DNA from 3 places in the Mesorhizobium sp. M0239 genome. Region 1 is predicted to be linked to each of the others. Evidence: riboswitches for the same ligand, from Rfam matches in the RefSeq annotation. Region 1 holds a riboswitch; each other region holds the start of a gene.
What was found. A riboswitch is a leader RNA that binds a small molecule or an ion and turns the genes downstream of it on or off. The one in region 1 is predicted to bind thiamine pyrophosphate.
Positions count from the first base shown of each region.

Region 2: it holds a riboswitch for thiamine pyrophosphate, as region 1 does, so the genes downstream of both, NKI99_RS26270 (YkoF family thiamine/hydroxymethylpyrimidine-binding protein) here and thiC (phosphomethylpyrimidine synthase ThiC) in region 1, are expected to answer to the same signal.
Region 3: it holds a riboswitch for thiamine pyrophosphate, as region 1 does, so the genes downstream of both, thiB (thiamine ABC transporter substrate binding subunit) here and thiC (phosphomethylpyrimidine synthase ThiC) in region 1, are expected to answer to the same signal.

Region 1 is NZ_JAMYSG010000022.1:41,387-44,656, reverse strand. Features, by position in the region: gene thiO (glycine oxidase ThiO) at 1-147, opposite strand, end outside; gene thiC (phosphomethylpyrimidine synthase ThiC) at 153-1,988, opposite strand; TPP riboswitch at 2,092-2,208, opposite strand; gene NKI99_RS22475 (ATP-grasp domain-containing protein) at 2,432-3,270, opposite strand, start outside.
Region 2 is NZ_JAMYSG010000029.1:54,175-57,444, reverse strand. Features, by position in the region: gene NKI99_RS26280 (formyltransferase family protein) at 16-1,047, shown strand; gene NKI99_RS26275 (RodZ family helix-turn-helix domain-containing protein) at 1,092-1,412, opposite strand; TPP riboswitch at 1,608-1,721, shown strand; gene NKI99_RS26270 (YkoF family thiamine/hydroxymethylpyrimidine-binding protein) at 1,730-2,320, shown strand; gene NKI99_RS26265 (ABC transporter permease) at 2,416-3,177, shown strand; gene NKI99_RS26260 (ABC transporter ATP-binding protein) at 3,174-3,270, shown strand, end outside.
Region 3 is NZ_JAMYSG010000013.1:158,345-161,614, reverse strand. Features, by position in the region: gene thiP (thiamine/thiamine pyrophosphate ABC transporter permease) at 1-444, opposite strand, end outside; gene thiB (thiamine ABC transporter substrate binding subunit) at 688-1,686, opposite strand; TPP riboswitch at 1,730-1,844, opposite strand; gene NKI99_RS16020 (thiamine diphosphokinase) at 1,932-2,591, shown strand; gene NKI99_RS16015 (ABC-F family ATP-binding cassette domain-containing protein) at 2,593-3,270, shown strand, end outside.

The DNA.
Region 1 (3,270 bases):
CGGCGCCAACATGCCACCGGCGAACCATGACGCATTGCCGCCAAGGGCAGGCCTTGTCTCGGCAACGGTAACCGCCGCGCCGCGTGCGGCGAACTCGAAGGCGGCGGTGAGGCCAGCAACGCCCGCCCCTTTGACCAAGACCTTCAAGACCTTCATGATGGCTCACGTGGCTGAGGTATGAGCGGTGCGCCGGTCTCGTCCGCCGGCAGGTAGAGATCGCCGCCCTCGCGGTATTTCGCCGCCATCGCCGCCATGCCCTCTTTCTGTGCCTCGGCGCGGATGTCGTGAGAGATGCGCATGGAGCAGAATTTCGGTCCGCACATCGAGCAGAAATGCGCCACCTTGTGCGCCTCCTTGGGCAAGGTCTGGTCGTGGAAAGACCGCGCCGTTTCGGGATCGAGCGACAGGTTGAACTGGTCCTCCCAGCGGAACTCGAAGCGCGCGCGGGAAAGCGCATCGTCCCTGAGTTTTGCCGCCGGATGCCCCTTCGCCAGGTCGGCGGCGTGGGCGGCGATCTTGTAGGTGATCACGCCGATCTTGACATCGTTGCGATCGGGAAGGCCGAGATGCTCCTTGGGCGTGACGTAGCAGAGCATGGCGGTGCCGAACCAGCCGATCATCGCGGCGCCGATGCCTGAGGTGATGTGGTCGTAGCCCGGCGCGATGTCGGTCGTCAGCGGGCCAAGCGTATAGAACGGCGCCTCGCCGCAGACAGCGAGCTGCTTGTCCATGTTCTGCTTGATCTTGTGCATCGGCACATGGCCAGGGCCCTCGATCATCACCTGGCAATCCTTTGCCCAGGCGATCTGCGTCAACTCGCCGAGCGTTTCCAGTTCGGCGAACTGCGCCGCGTCGTTGGCATCGGCGATCGAGCCCGGACGAAGGCCGTCGCCGAGCGAGAAGGAGACGTCGTAGGCTCTGGCGATGTCGCAGATCTCGGCGAAGTGCTCGTAGAGGAAGCTTTCCCGGTGATGGTGCAGGCACCATTTGGCCATGATCGAGCCGCCACGCGAGACGATACCCGTGACCCGGTCAACGGTCAGCGGGATGTAATGCAGCCGCACGCCGGCGTGGATGGTGAAATAGTCAACGCCTTGCTCGGCCTGTTCGATCAGCGTGTCGCGGTACACCTCCCAGGTCAGATCCTCGGCAATGCCAGCGACCTTTTCGAGCGCCTGGTAGAGCGGCACCGTGCCGATCGGCACCGGCGCGTTGCGCACGATCCAGTCGCGGATGTTGTGGATGTTGCGGCCGGTCGACAGGTCCATCACCGTATCGGCGCCCCAGCGGATCGCCCACACCATCTTTTCGACCTCTTCAGCCATCGACGATGTGACGGCGGAGTTGCCGATATTGGCGTTGATCTTGACCAGGAAATTGCGGCCGATGATCATCGGCTCGCTCTCGGGGTGGTTGATGTTGGCGGGAATGATCGCCCGTCCGCGCGCCACCTCGTCACGCACGAATTCGGGCGTGACGAAATCGGGCAGCGTCGCGCCGAAAGCCTCGCCGTCGCGCTCAAGCTTGCCGTGCAGGATCTCGCGACCAAGGTTCTCGCGAATGGCAACGAACTCCATTTCGGGTGTGATGATGCCGGCGCGCGCATAGGCAAGCTGCGTCACCGCCTTGCCTGCTTTGGCCCTGAACGGTCGGTGGCGAATGGGAAATTCCGGCGTCAGGCGTTCGCCCGCCGCGAATCCGTTGTCCTCCGGCCGGACATGGCGGCCGTCACAGTCCTCTACATCGCCGCGGGCCAAGATCCATTCGTGGCGAAGCCGGGCCAGGCCTTTTTCGATGCTGGTTTCGACAGCCGGATCGGTATAGGGGCCCGACGGATCGTAGACGGTGACGGGCGGCTCGCCGGCTGTCGGATGGACGGAGATTTCGCGCATCGGCACTTTGATCTGCGAGTGGATGGTGCCGGGCTTGTGGATCTTCCGCGAGGCGGGCAGCGGTCCCGTCGACACGGCGGGGGTAAGGGCATTCATCTTGAGGCTCCTTTGCTCATGCATTGGAGACCCAGTTCTGTGCCGGAAGGATGAAAAGACGCTTCTGTCGACCTGCCGAAACAGGACCTCGGGCGTAAACTCCCGCAAAGCGCTTGCACCGTCCCTACGCCAGTATGAACTGGATCAGGTTCAACGGGTCACTGCGCCGCGAAAGCCAGCAGTATCTCAGCCCCTTGCCGGGACTCCCCTGGTGAATGCCTCAAGTTGAACGGGCCGGGGTTGTCTTGTCAAGCGCATGTTCGTCCTGCGGCGGCGGTGGGCGGCAATCAAATTGGGCCCAAATTGGGCCGACGGCCTCGCCACGGGTCGCGGAGAAGTTCCGCGGGAGATAGGGCAGGTGTGGCCAAAGCTGCATTTGCCTCGTCAAACTTGATGTGACATTGACGTAGACGGAACTGCTGCGTTTCAAGGATCTTAAGCCGTCAATGCCTGATCGGAACAGAACTGGTGGGCCGCCCGAACGCCCCACAAACATCGTGCTCTCGATCACCTCCTATTGTCGCCGGAAAAGGGGTGATCGACCAATCGATCAAGTCGACGGCTCGCTGAAGGGCGCCCTCGGTTTCAGCACGGCTGGGCGAAGTGGCAATGACATGTCCAATCCAGTCTCGGAAATCCCCCTTCCTGACGATCGGTGTCTTGGGTTCAACATTCAATTTGACCTCGGCCACACCTGATATAGCAGCTGCCTGAGTGTCGCCACCAATCCAGTCCAGGGTGCCATCTTGATCAGGAAGCAGGAATCGCGCGGCCGCAGTATGCGAATGCTTTTTGCGCAGATCCCATTCCTCGCCAATGACAAGCTTGATGTGCTCGGTGACGAGGTCGACACCGTAAGCTAACTGGACCAGTTGAGGGTCGGGCGCGCCACTAAGACGCGGATTGACTTCAATGACAACTGGACCGCGTTTCGTGCACCGGAGTTCAATGTTAGTTGGCCCCCAGCCAAGGCCGAGAGCCCGCAAACAGCTCAGCGAAACATCGGCGATGCGCTCACGCTCCTGATCGGTTAGCAGGGCCGGATACGTCACCTCACGTATGACGAAATGGGGGAGGGGACCAAAGTCATTGGCGCAAATCGCAACGACCTCATTCCCCATAACATTAATGCTATAGAACGGGCCCTGTGCGAATTCTTCGACGAGTATTTTCGGTGTAGACCGCCATATGTGTTTTCCGCCCAATAGATAGGTCGTATGTTCGGCTACGTCTTCGAGGCTGCGGCACAATCGGACACCGATGCTGCCGCTGCCTACTGCCG
Region 2 (3,270 bases), on a different contig from region 1:
TTTGAGCCGCCGAAGATGAGGCCGATCGAATCGACCGATCACTCGGAGCCGATCACAGCCGTTTTTGTCCTCGATATCTCTAACTATACGGGGCCTCTGCTCGCCGGCTGGCTAGAGGCTGGAAATGCAATTGGCGCGATCATCGTGCCCGGGTTCCGGCGTCGTCCCACCGGTTTCAGCATTGGCAATTTCCGGCGAAGGCTTCAACGCAAGCTGCTGCTCAGGCGGTTTATCGGTAACACGCCTGTCAAGTTGATCGAATTTGGCCGCCCTTACGATTGGAATGCGCTTGGTCGGCAATTGTCTGACGTCCGCGCCGATGTGCTGGTCTGCTACACTTTGCCTGTCTTGATCCCTCAAGAGGTTCTTGGCCATTTTTCCAAAGGCGGGGTCAACCTCCACCCGGCGCTGCTCCCCGACTATCGAGGGCCCCACCCGATCCAGCGCTTGGCCGTGGACGGCCGGCATGCGGCTCATGGCGGCGTCACGCTCCACAAGATGTCCGCCGGTTTTGACGAGGGTGACATTCTCGGGCAGGTGCCGTTTTCCGAAGCTGACTGGACATCGAGAGAAGCCCTGGTCGACAGCACGGCAACCGCTATGCGGATTCTGGTGAGCGAGGCGGTGCCGACCTACTGCCGGGGGCTGTTGTCAGGAATGCCGCAACCGAAAGGCGATTTCGTCTGGGCGCGGCTTCAGCCCAGCCACCTGATAATCTCGCCGGCCATGTCGGTCGAGCATGTTGTACGGCTATGGCATGTGCTTGGCCTTCTGCCAGGCATCTATCTTGAAATCGGAACGCGCAAAGTCAGGCTGGGATTCCAGATCAGAAGGCTGGGGCCCTGCACAGGAAAGGCCCCGGTCAGGCGGTGGGGAACAGTGGAATTTGATCTCGCCAACGGTCGGGTCCTGTATTTTACCTACGGTAGAGTGCTCAAACGGCTGCTCAATTCGAAACACCTATTTTCGCGCCCGCCCGCCGGGAGACCCGCTCCAGAAATCCGGCTGTTCGGCAAAGCGAGTGCTGCGGACCAGAAAAACGGATGAAGTCGCTGGGCGATGCCCAGCGGCTTCATCCGTTTGCGACGTGGTTACTTGCCACAATGATTATCGTTTACCGTTGGCGCCGTCGCGTTACCATCGGCGTCCGGCTGCGCGCCTTGCGGGTTGGTCGGGCAATTCTGATCCGCGTTCGAATTCATGTCCCCTACCGTGCCAGTCGTGCTGTTGGTCGTGCCCGGGTCGACAGTGTCCGGCTCGATCGTATTCGGGGAAGCCGGCGTGTTCGGCTCAACCGTCACCGACTTGCCGCTGCCGCTTCCATTTGCGTTGTTGCTGCCGGCGCTTTGCGCCATGGCTGACGTGGCCAGACCAATGGTGAGAACCGAAGCTGCGAGGATTTTCATGAACATGGTTTGTCTCCATTTCTGTGAAGTCGTCGCTTATTTTCTACGAAAGTGATCGCGTTGCGACTGTGGGGACAACCGGTCGCGGCGGCGAAGGTTCCCGACAAAATTCCGCTCAGGCGCACCGTGACTGGCGCAATGCTTTTGGCGCAGTGCTCTGAAAAAACGGCTTTCCCTTGAACTCGAATGATGCTTTAAGGCGCACATCCACAGGGGTGCTCCGTACGGTCGGGGCTGAGACGGGGGCGGCAAGCCCACAGACCCTAGAAGCTGATCTGGGTAATACCAGCGGAGCGAGGCGGGCGATGTTTTGAGGCGCACAGATTTCCCTATACCCCATGACCGACGATTTCGTCGGTGTCATTCTTGGCGCGCTCGGTGCGCTCGATCCCTGGCGCGACAAGCTCAGGATCGAGACCGACGACATCTCGACCTTGCTGGTCGGGTCGCCCGAAGTGCTGTTTCCCGCCATGCGCGACCTCTTCGTGGCGGCGGCACGTAGCGGCAAACATTGCGTGTTGTCGGCCACCATCTCGCGCGGGTGCCCTGGCGAGCCGGATGATCCGATCTGCCGCTCCGATGCACTTGGCGGGCCTGTCGGGCCACTCGGCCCGCGCAAGGATGCGGCCATCGCGGCGGTGCGCAATGCTGCTGCCACCGGCCAGCCGGCGGCGGCGCAGTTCTCGCTCTATGTGATGGGCACCGACGACCACATGGACGAGATCTACGGCTGCATCGATTTTCTCAAGCAGTCCGGCGTCTATGAGCGTTCCAAGCATTTCTGCACGAAACTGCGCGGTGATGCCGGTGCGATCTTTTCGGCGCTGGACGAGGCCTTCTGCCGCTTCGGACCAGGCGCCGGCCACGTAACCCTCGACGTCACGGTCTCGGCCAACAGCCCGTCGGCTGTCTGAAGCTGCCGCCGCCTCCGCGCGGCCGTCAAAGGTTATCTCCCGTGGTCTCATCATCATTCGCTTCGCGCCCGATCGCGGGCCTTCTTGTCAAGGCAATGCCGGCCATGATCTCGGTCGGTTTGCTCCTAGTGGCGTGGGAGCTTTATGCCACCTATTCCGGCATCAGGCCGACGATACTGCCGGCGCCGTCGCGCGTTTTCGAGCAAGCGCTGCTCAATCGCCAGGCGCTGGCCGACAACGCCATTCCGACCATCGGCGCCACGCTGCTCGGCTTTGCCTGTTCGCTCAGCGCCGCCTTCGTGCTGTCGATGCTGGTCGACTTCTTCCAGCCGCTGCGGCGTGCGCTGTTTCCCGTCTTAATCGTCAGCCAGACCTTGCCGCTGGTGGCCATCGCGCCGCTGGTGGTGCTGTGGTTCGGCTTCGGGCTGGCGCCCAAGATCATGCTGGTGGCGCTGGTTACCTTCTTTCCGATGCTGGTTGCATTGGTCGAGGGTTATGAGTCGACCGAGGCCGAGATCGGGCAAATGCTGCGCGCCATGGGGGCAGGGCGCTGGCGCATCTTCGTGCTGGCACGGCTGCCTTCGGCGCTGCCCTATTTCTTCGCTGGCTTGAGGATCTCCATCACCTACGCCGTGGTCGGCGCGATCTTCGCCGAATATGCGGGGGCCGCGAAGGGGCTGGGCATCTACATGCTCAACGCCAAGAACAATTTCCGTCCTGACCTGGTTCTTGCCGGCGTCGGAGTGAGCGCTGCCCTGACCCTTGTCCTGTTCGGGTTGACTGTACTGCTGCAGCGCCTTGCGATGCCCTGGGAGCGGGCCGGCAAGGAAACCGCCGGGAAGGGAGCCTGGCGATGAGCCGGCTGGAACTGCGGCACGTGCGCAAGGCGTTCGGTCGGCTCGACGTGCTGGCCGATATTTCGCTTAGCGTCGGCGCTGGTGAATTCGTCT
Region 3 (3,270 bases), on a different contig from region 1:
GTTGAAGAAGACATGGGCGACGAGGATGCCGGACAGGCCATAGATGCCCGGCCAGCTTCCCCCGCCGATCACGGCAAGCACGCCGGCGAAATAGCCGGCACGGCCATAAAGCGCCAGGATGCCGAGTGCTGCGACAATAGCCGGCAGCGCCAACGGCACGGCGAAGATCTGCAGGATGAAGGCGCGAGCGAAGAAACGTGGGTGCCGCGACAGAGCGCGCGCCACGAACAGCGCCGGGATGACCGAAAGCAGCGTCGAGAGCGCCGCTTGCCAGAGCGTGAAGCGAATGACGCGAAGCAGATAGGGATCGAAGGTTGCCCAGGCGCCCGAGAAATCATGGGCGCCCTCGAAAAGCAGGCCAGCAAACGCGCCGCCGATCAGCAGCGCGATTGCAGCGAGCGCGAGGGTGCCAGCGGTGATGCGGGGGTCAGACGCGCGTTGCACGCTGGACCACCATTCTTTCCATCGCGGCAATTACAAAGGATTGCGTTCCTTGGCGCCCCCCTCTGTCCTGCCGGACATCTCCCCCTCCAGGGAGGAGATCGGCCGTCACCCATGCTTCCGCTAGTCTCCAACGTTGCCGGACTATAACCAGCAACGACGCTGCCAATCTCCCCCCTTGAGGGGGAGATTGCCGGCAGGCCAGAGGGGGGTGGAGTGGCGCGAACATCAAAAGAACTCGCAAGCCTACTTGCTCATCACCGCCAGCCATTCATCGACCCAAGCCTTGCGGTTGGCAGCGACCTCTTGCGGGCTGAACAGCAAGGTCTTGGTCGGCTTGACCAGTTTGTCGAAGGCCGGATTGAGCGGCTTGTCGGTCTTGCCGGCCGGGAACATCCAGTTGGTCTCGGGGATGGCATCCTGGAATTTCGGCCCGGTCATGAAGGCGATGAACTTGGCCGCCAGCGGGTTCTTGGCCCCCGCCGTGGTGATACCCGCGACTTCTATCTGCAAATACTCGCCCTCCTCGAACGACGCTGCCTGATAGCGCTCTGTCTTCTCGGCGACCATGTGGTAGGCCGGCGACGTCGTGTAGGACAGCACCATCGGCGCCTCGCCCTTGGTGAACAGCCCATAGGCCTCGCTCCAGCCCGGCGTCACGGTCAGCACTTTCGCCTTGAGCTTGGCCCAGGCCTCGGGCGCCTTGTCGCCATAGACTGACTTGACCCACAGAAGCAGACCGAGGCCCGGCGTGGAGGTGCGCGGATCCTGGATGACGATCTTGTCATCGGCACTGCCCTCGACCAGCTCTTTCAGGCTTTTCGGCGGGATCTTCAGCTTCTCGGTGTCGTAGACGACGGCGAAATATCCGTAGTCAAAGGGGACAAAAGTATCGTCGCTCCAGCCACCCGGCACGTTGACATCAGTTACGCCGCCATGCGGCGCGAACAAGCCTGACGCCTTGGCATCGGCGGTGAGATTGGTGTCGAGGCCAAGCACGATATCGGCCTTGGTCGATGCGCCTTCCAATCTGACGCGGTTGAGCAGCGCGACGCCGTCGGCGACCGAGACGAACTCGACATCGCAGCCGCATTCGGCCTCGAACTCCTTCTTCACCACGGGACCCGGACCCCAGTCGGCGGTGAAGCTATCATAGGTGTAGACGGTGAGCTTGTCCTTGGCCAAGGCCGGTCCGGACAAGGCCACGACCGTTGCTGAAACAAGAGCGTATAAAAACGTGCGCATCGGCGCCTCCTTCGTTCGAATTGAAAGGAATTGAGGCGTCGGACTGTCCGAAACGTCTAATCCCTCCGCCGGTACAAACCGGATCAGGTTCAGCGGGTTGGCGAGACTGCCTCTCAGCCGGTCCGCGAAGATCGCGTCCGGCACCCCGTTAGAGCGTTTCGACACATAGGCCGGGCCGATCCCCCATGCAAGTGGGAGTTTGCCGCCTTCCGTTTCCCGTGCCGGGCTGGTAAGGGCCACACGATATGAGCACATTCACCATCCTGCTTGGCGGCGATCTCATCCGCACGCCACGGCTCGACCGCCAGGCCGAAGGCTCCCGCGTCATCGCCGCCGACGCCGGCATCGGGCATGCGCGGCTGCTGGGTCTCGTGCCCGAACTGTGGGTGGGCGATTTCGATTCCGTGCCAGCCGAGCTGCCTGACGATCTCGCTTCCGTGCCGCGCCGGACCTTCCCGGCGGAAAAGGACCAGACCGATGGCGAACTGGCCATTGCCGCCGCACTCGAGCGCGGCGCGACCCGCCTGGTGCTCGCAGGTGCTTTCGGCGGCAAGCGCGCCGACCACGCTTTCCTGCATCTGGCGCTTGCCCTGCGGCTGGCCGAGGCCGGGACTGATGTGCTCCTGACCAGCGGCGCCCAGGAAGGCATCCCGCTGCTGCGCGGAACGGCCGGCTTCGACTATGCCGATGGCACGCTGTTTTCGGTGCTCGGCTTTTCCGAGCTCGCCGGCCTGACCGTCACCGGCGCCAAATGGCCGCTGAACCACGTCAAGGTGGTGTTCGGTTCGTCGCTGACCATCTCCAACGAGGTCAAGTCCGACAAGACCGGGGGCCGCCTCGAAATCGCGCTCGGCCATGGCCGCGCGATGCTGCTCGCTCATCCCTATCCCTTACCTGAAAGCTGACATGGCCCCGCCTCTTCTCAACCTCGACGGGATAAAACTGACCTTCGGCGGCACGCCGCTGCTCGACGGCGCCGCCTTGACGGCTTCGGCCGGCGACAAGATCGCACTGGTCGGCCGCAACGGGTCGGGCAAGTCGACCCTGCTGAAGATCGCCGCTGGCCTGATCGAGCCGCAGGATGGCGAGGTGTTCCGCCAGCCTTCGGCGACCGTCCGCTATCTGCCGCAGATGCCCGACATGGAAGGTTTTGCCACCGTCCGCGCCTATGTCGAGGCCGGGCTTGGCCCCGCCGACGATCCCTACCGCGCCAGCTATCTGATGGAGCATCTCGGACTGTCGGGCGAGGAGCGGCCCAACGATCTGTCGGGCGGCGAGGCGAGGCGCGCTGCCCTTGCCCGCGTCATGGCGCCGGAGCCAGACATCCTGCTGCTCGATGAGCCGACCAACCATCTCGACCTCTCGGTCATCGAATGGCTGGAAGAAGAACTCATCCGCACCTCCTCGGCACTGATCGTCATCTCGCACGACCGCCGCTTTCTCGAACGTGTGTCGCGCGCCACCATCTGGCTCGATCGCGGCCAGACCCGCAGGCTGGACAAGGGCTTTGGCCATTTCGAGGAATGGCGCGACCTGGTCCTGGAGGAAGAAGAGCGCGAGCAGCATAAACTCGGCCGCCAGATC